Regions from separate parts of the Sphingobium fuliginis genome, predicted to be linked through region 3. Evidence: predicted binding sites of a transcription regulator. Region 3 holds the regulator's gene; each other region holds the start of a gene.
The links. Region 3 encodes LexA, which represses DNA repair genes until DNA is damaged. Its sites were predicted from a motif close to GTTCCNCNCTTGTTCT; they were not measured.

Region 1 (2,260 bases), on a different replicon from region 3:
CGCGCGACCTTGTCAGGCACGCCCTCGGGATAGCGGACCTTGGCCGCCTCCCAGCTCATCTGCTCCAGCGCCGCCTGCGGCGTCAGGCCCGTTATGCTGGCTTCTTCCGGATATTGATATTTGAGCTCGTCGAGCGAGAAGCGGCAGCGGTCGGCAATTTCGAGCGTCCGCGCCAGCGCCTGGGGATAGCGACCGTAGAGACGGTGCATTTCCGCAGCCGGCATCAAATAGCGGTCGGCATACAGTTCGCGGCGGGCGCCGAGTTCATCGATCGTGCAGCGATGACGGGTGCAGGTCATCACCTCCTGGAGCACCCGGCGGTGCGGATGATGATAGAGAACATCGCCGGTGATCACCGTCGGCACCGCATGCCGTGCGGCCAGGTTGGAGAGATTGTGCAGCCGCAGTTGATCGCCCGGCCGCCGGCGCAGCGTCAGCGCCAGATAGCCTCGTCCGGCAAAGATCCTGGCGAAGCGCGAAATCACGGCTTGCGCCTCCTCCACCTCGCCGGGCAGCAATATGGCGAGCAGCCCTTCGGCAAAATCCGCGACATCGTCCCAGCCGATGATGCACTTGCCCTTCCCGCCCCGCTTTTTGCCGCGGCTGAGCAACCGGCAGAGATGGGCATAGCCGGATCGGTCGATGGGATAGACCAGCAGCGACTGACCTTCGGCAAGATCGAGCCGGCAACCGACGATCAACCGGACGCCGGTGACCTTTGCTGCCTCATGAGCGCGCACGATTCCGGCCAGGCTGTTACGATCGGTAATGGCGAGGGCGTCGAGGCCACAGGCTTCCGCCTGGGTGAACAGCTCCTCGCAGCTCGATGCCCCGCGCAGGAAGGAGAAATGCGAGGCGCATTGGAGTTCAGCATATCGCATGGCGGCACCTGCCGATTCTCACATCATAGCGCATATGTTCGCTATTTGTTCCAATGGGCAGAGAGTCAACGGGCACGGCGGTCACTCCGCCAATTTGAGCGCGATGCTGCCGCTGTCGGCACCATCGGTCCAGGATAAAAGGATCCCCGCCGGAGCCTAACTCAACGGCGGGGCCGAGGTTGAGGGGAGATGTCGCTCCAAGAGTGGGGCGACAAGCTGAAGCTATGCCTTTTCCGTAGCAATTCAAGATGGATTCGTCACCGATCTGAACCGGAAGGCTGGTCGATATGGCAATCCTGCCAGCCCCAGTCACCGCGCTGGACAAAGGCGACATAGTCATCGTCGAGGATCAGCGTCGCGTCCCCGTTGCGAAAATGCTGACCCAGCGACGAAGGCTTGCGGACGAGCACCAGCTCGCTGTCGGCCAGTTGCACATGCGCCTGCCGACCTTCGATCCTAAGCCCAAAGCTGCGGCCCTGCGCGCACACGACACGTAGAGCTTTGTGATGATCGACAGCTTGAGCCGCCGAAGATCCCATCAGCATAAGGATAGCGAGGAGAGGAAGCGCAGGCACGGCAATCTCCACGGCACGCATCATCCCAGGCTCCAACGAATCTGCGCCCCTAATCCTCCGCGGGCGCGCCGGTTCCATTGGCCAGCGCGTTAGCGATCGTCGTCGCAAGGATCTCCTCCGCTTGCGCGCGCACGCCCGCATCCTTGGAGGCAAGGTCATTGCGCAACCATTGCGGCGCGCGCTCCGTGGCGCGCAGAATCTGGTCCTTCACTTTTTCGTCCATTTCAAAGGCCTATGATCAACCCACATTGGCAGGGCAACAGGGCATTGGTGTTCAGCCAAAAAGCCCATGCAGGAACCAGCCCTGTCCGCCGGTCGCGCTGTCCATGCCGTCACCCTGTCGGAACACCCAGTAGCGCGCGCCTGTTTCATCCTCGAGAAGGAAATAATCCCGGACGCTGAGCCACTCCGCTTCGCTCATATGCCATTCGCCATAGATGCGTTCCGGGCCATCGGCCCGCTTCACCCGCCGCCGGATGCCGCGCCAGATAAAATGGACCGGAGGATGATCGGGAAGCAGCGCCATGGTGTCGATCGGTTCAGGCCGCGCGAACAGCCGCGCCGGGCGCGGCCAGCGCTCGGGCCAGCGGAGCAGCGTCGGATCGGCCATGGGCGCGATCCTGGTCACCGACCGTTCGGGGATATCGCTCTCCCGCGCGGCATAGCGATAGAGCCGCTCCTCCCCTACCCTGTTGCCCAATATGTCGACCAGCGCGGCCACATCGGGCACCGGCACATCGCCAAGGTTGGAGATGGTGCGGAAACGCAAAGGCTCGACCGCCGGCGCCGCCAGCAACATGCGCT
Region 2 (2,260 bases), on a different replicon from region 3:
CCGATGCCCGACCATAGGCCTGGTCGAGCCGTTGGCCCGGCTTGGACCCGAACCGCAGCGCGAGCGAGGCGCGCGGCATGGCCTCCAGATCGGCAATGGTTTCGAGGCCGAGCTTGCTGAGCGACATTATCGTGGCACGGTCGAGGCGTAGCGCGGCAAGCGGAAGATCGCCAATGGCATCGGCCAGTTCCAGCGGGTCGACCACACGAAAGGGGTCAGCGCCATAACGCGCCAATGCATGGGCAGCGCCATAGGCCGGCGCGCAGACGGCGCGTCCCGCCGTTTCCACTTCGGCCAGGCGCTTCAATATGTCGCGCAACACTCCCATAGCTCCCCCATGAGCATGGTCCGCGCCGGTGATGTCGAGCATCAGCCCATCGGGCGGATCGAGCGCGATGATCGGGGCGTAGCGGCGGAGCGACCAGATGGCGAGTCGCTCCAGCGCCTGCCTATCCGCCTCCAGGTCTGCGTCCATGATGAGCAGATCGGGCACCAGCGCCTGCGCCTGGGTCGCGGCCATGCCCGCATGGAGCCCGATCGCGCGCGCGGCCGCATTCGCCGCGGTGAGCACGCGGCGATTACCCTCCATGCCGACCAGGACGAGCGCCGCGTCAGGAGGCGGCGCGTTCCGCCCAAGCCTGCGACGCAGCCGATCGGTCGGCCAGGTCGGCAGGAAGAGCGAGACAACCTGTCGCATCACATGCTTCCACCAGAAAATCAGCGCTCTCGCCCGCGCGGCAGCGGATGAGTTCGACGAACCAGCGATGCCGCCCGACACCCGGCACCGGCAGCAACTCAGAGGGAACCGCCGTCACCCGCCAGCGCGTCGCCGCAGCCGTCGGCTGCCCAAGGTCCGAGGCTTCGGCCGATCGCCGCCAGCGGCGCACCGCGATACCGATCGTGCCGGTGCTTTCCGCCGCCAGTTGCAATCGCCGCGAGGCGGTCATCGACAGCCGCGCGACCTCGGCCACCACGCCACCCAGACCACCATGGCGCAGCCCCTCCTCGAAACAGGAAAGCAGCGCGGTCTCGTCGCGGGCTTCCACATAGATGACCCGGTCGGGATCGAGCCCGGCTTGGGCGATGGCCGGGGCGAACAGATCGGCCTGGGTCATGCACCAGAGGATGCTGCCGCTGATCCGCCCGACAATGCCGGCTGCGAACAAGGCGGCCGCAGCGCCATCGGTCGCTCCCTGCGCGCCGCCCGCCACTTCGTGCAGCGCGCCCAGCGCCAGGCCGCCGCCCGGCAGCTTCGAATCGATCACCTCGATCCCGAACGGCAACACCGACCGCGCCCGGCGATCACCACCCTCGATCTCGGCGATTTTTGCGCGCAGCGCAGCGACATGGGGACGTGCCCCTCTTTCCGTCATGAAGGGCCTCCTATGACTCGGCGGTTGTTTGTTCCTTTTTTGTTCCAAAGGCGCTAAGAGTCAATGGGCCGGAGTCGCACCCCATCGAGGCAGTCGAGACTGGCCTGAAATCATCGAGGAGAATCGCGATGCAGCAACGTCGAAAGCTCAGTCTACGGCTTGGCGCCAAGTCGGCTGAGGCGCCAGAACAAGCGGACTTGTTTGAGACCCCCGGCACCGAATCGACGACACCGCCCGTCGATCCCCGCAAGGATCCGGCGCTCGTCGACGATGATGAGATTCCGTGGTGAAGCCAGAGGACCGGACCATGGACCATATCGATCATATCCGCGAGGCGGTGGCGCAAGCGCTGGAGAAGCGCGGCTTCGACAATCGCGCTTTCCTGCGCGAGATCCGCGAAGGCCGGCGCGATGATGGCCCCTATATGCTGGGCGCTTTAGCCTGGGACGAGCGCGTGAGACATGCAAACCCGTGATGGCATCACCCACGATCATGATCGGCAGACGACCTCCATCTTCGAGGCCGCCCATTGGGGCTATACGGTCAAGGTCGAATGCCGCTGCCGGCGGGTGGGCCTGTTCGAACCCCATGGCCTGTGGTGGAAATTCCACCGCAAAGGTTGGACCGATGATTTTCGCGACGCAGTCCGATGCTTCTACTGCACCAGCTGTTCGAAACGCTATGGTCGCAAGGTCCGCCCAGTCTCGATCGAAACCACCCGGCAACCGCTGCGGATCAAATTTCCCCCTCCCGATGAACGGGAATGGAAAAAGGCCGTGAGCCGACACAGAGGGGTGACTGCACGAAAGTGACTTATCTGCACGCTAAGAGCGAACGGACCGGGAACGCTGGGACTTTGTGTTCTTCTCCGTGGCTTCGAGGGCTTT
Region 3 (2,260 bases):
CCTTCTGGTGGCTTGCCGCGCGATCGATCGACCTGCTGTTGCTGATTGCCCATGGCGTGGCATCCAGCCCTTGGGCGGTGGTTCTGGCGCCCGCCCAGTCGGGCGTAGTGTTCGGCCTGATGCTGCTGGGCATGCTGTGGTGCCTGCTATGGCGAAGCCGGTGGCGCTGGGCGGGTCTGATGCCCGTGACCACCGGCGTCATGATGGTGCTGACCAGCCCGATGCCCGCCATATTGATAAGCGGGGACGGCCGGCATGTCGCGGTGCGCACTGCCGATGGCGGCATGGCGATGCTGCGGGCTCGCGCCGGCGGCTATGCGCGCGACGTCATGGCGGAAAGCGCGGGTTATGACGGTACCTTGCAGGCATTGACGGCGCTGCCCCAGGCTCGCTGTTCTCCCGATCTATGCGCCGTTCGCCTGAAGGGAGGGGGCCGGAACTGGAACCTGTTGCTGACGCGAAGCAGCGTGAGGATCGATAATGCGATACTGGCGCGGGATTGCGCCTATTCAGACATCGTCGTCAGCGACCGCCGCCTGCAGGGCGCCTGTCGCCCACGCTGGCTGAAGGTGGATCGACGCTTCCTCGCCAGGACGGGTGGCCTGACCATCGATCTGGACCATGGCACCATGCGCAGCGCGAAGGCGTGGCATGATGAGCACCCCTGGGTCGCGCGGCCTTCCAGCCGGCCGCGCGAATACAGGAAGCATCAGTTATAGCGGCGCAGCAACCCTGCCAGCTTGCCCTGGATGCGGACCTGCCGAGGGTCGTAGATCTGCGGTTCATAGGCGCTGTTGGCGGGATCGAGCCGGACCTTCGGACCCTCACGCCGGAAATATTTCAGCGTCGCTTCATTTTCGTCGATCAGGGCGACCACGATCTGCCCCTCGCGCGCGACGTCGGTGCGCTGGATAAGCGCGAAATCGCCGTCCAGAATGCCCGCTTCGACCATTGAATCCCCCGCCACTTCCAGCGCATAATGATCCCCGGTGCCCAGCAGCGCGGCGGGAACGGAAAGCATGTTCTGCCCCTCCAGCGCCTCGATCGGCACGCCCGCCGCGATCCGGCCGTGCAGCGGAATCTCCAATATGTCGTTGGCGGCGACCGGGGGCCTGCTGGCCGCTGGACCGGGCGTCAGCGGCGGCTTGGCAGGCACGACGACCTTGGGAGCGCGATGCATGGCATCGGGCAGTTTGAGCACTTCCAGTGCGCGGGCGCGATTGGGCAGGCGGCGGATGAAGCCGCGTTCCTCCAACGCATTGATCAGGCGGTGGATGCCGGATTTGGACCGCAGGTCCAGCGCTTCCTTCATCTCCTCGAAAGAGGGGGATACGCCTCCCTCCTCCAGCCGGGTCTGAATGAAGCTCAGCAATTCCTGTTGCTTGGGTGTCAACATCTCGCCTTGCCCTCCTTGGAACGGATGGAGAACGCATAGGAAACGGAACGGGGCAAGTCAAGCGCCTAACCGTTGGGCGCTTTTGCTGGAACGCGGAAGGCCGCAGGCCGTTTAACGCCTGCCTTCCACGAAGAAGGTGAATAGGAGAGAAAGATGGCCAACCAGAACAACCAGGGCGGCGGTCAACGTCGCGACCAGCAGGGCGGCGACCGCTCCAGCCAGGGTGGACGCCAGCAGCAGCAGGAAGACCGGCAGGGCCAGATGGGCGATGAACGCCGTCAGGACAAGTCGCCCGGCAAGCAGCAGCGCTGAAGGAACGGCGGCGGTCCAGCATGGCTGACATCGCCGCCATCCGTCAGGACTGCATTGGAAGGGGTCGCGCGGCGGCCCCTTTCCTTATGCGAGGGGAAGAACCGTGACGGGATCGCCGGCGGCGGCCGGAGCAGAGCCGGCAGGTCGCAGGATGAGGCAGTCGGCCATCGCCATGGCCGCGGTGGCGGCGCTGTCCTGCGATGTCACGGAAACGATGCCCGCTTCCGTGCGGAAGGCGCGAAGGTAATCGTCGCGTTCCCCCGTGGCGGGCAGCGGCGCGGCGAGCGTCGCCGGCGCGGTGCGGGGCAGGGGCGATGCCGCGCCCATCATGTTGCGGACCAGCGGCAACAGGAACAGCGTCGCCGTCACGAAGGCTGATACCGGATTGCCCGGCAGGCCCAGGAAGACGACGGAACCCAATGTCCCCGCCATCAACGGCTTGCCCGGACGCATGCGGATTTTCCAGAAATCGAGCGAGCCCCCGGCCTGGACGAAAGCCGGGCGGACGATGTCGTGATCGCCCACCGATGCGCCGCCGGTCGAAACGATGAT

Region 1: the regulator LexA is predicted to act here: its motif matches at 918-933, upstream of H5V43_RS21505 (error-prone DNA polymerase).
Region 2: the regulator LexA is predicted to act here: its motif matches at 1,404-1,419, upstream of H5V43_RS21485 (ImuA family protein).

Annotation. Positions count from the first base shown of each region.
Region 1 is NZ_CP060037.1:20,956-23,215, reverse strand. It holds gene H5V43_RS21505 (error-prone DNA polymerase) at 1-881, opposite strand, end outside; gene H5V43_RS21500 (hypothetical protein) at 1,139-1,480, opposite strand; gene H5V43_RS21495 (DUF6771 family protein) at 1,506-1,667, opposite strand; gene H5V43_RS21490 (Y-family DNA polymerase) at 1,731-2,260, opposite strand, start outside.
Region 2 is NZ_CP060037.1:18,402-20,661, reverse strand. It holds gene H5V43_RS21490 (Y-family DNA polymerase) at 1-697, opposite strand, end outside; gene H5V43_RS21485 (ImuA family protein) at 612-1,373, opposite strand; gene H5V43_RS21480 (hypothetical protein) at 1,502-1,663, shown strand; gene H5V43_RS21475 (hypothetical protein) at 1,657-1,848, shown strand; gene H5V43_RS21470 (hypothetical protein) at 1,835-2,185, shown strand; gene H5V43_RS21465 (recombinase family protein) at 2,198-2,260, opposite strand, start outside.
Region 3 is NZ_CP060035.1:487,289-489,548, forward strand. It holds gene H5V43_RS02310 (ComEC/Rec2 family competence protein) at 1-719, shown strand, start outside; gene lexA (transcriptional repressor LexA) at 710-1,396, opposite strand; gene H5V43_RS02320 (hypothetical protein) at 1,550-1,708, shown strand; gene H5V43_RS02325 (molybdopterin molybdotransferase MoeA) at 1,793-2,260, opposite strand, start outside.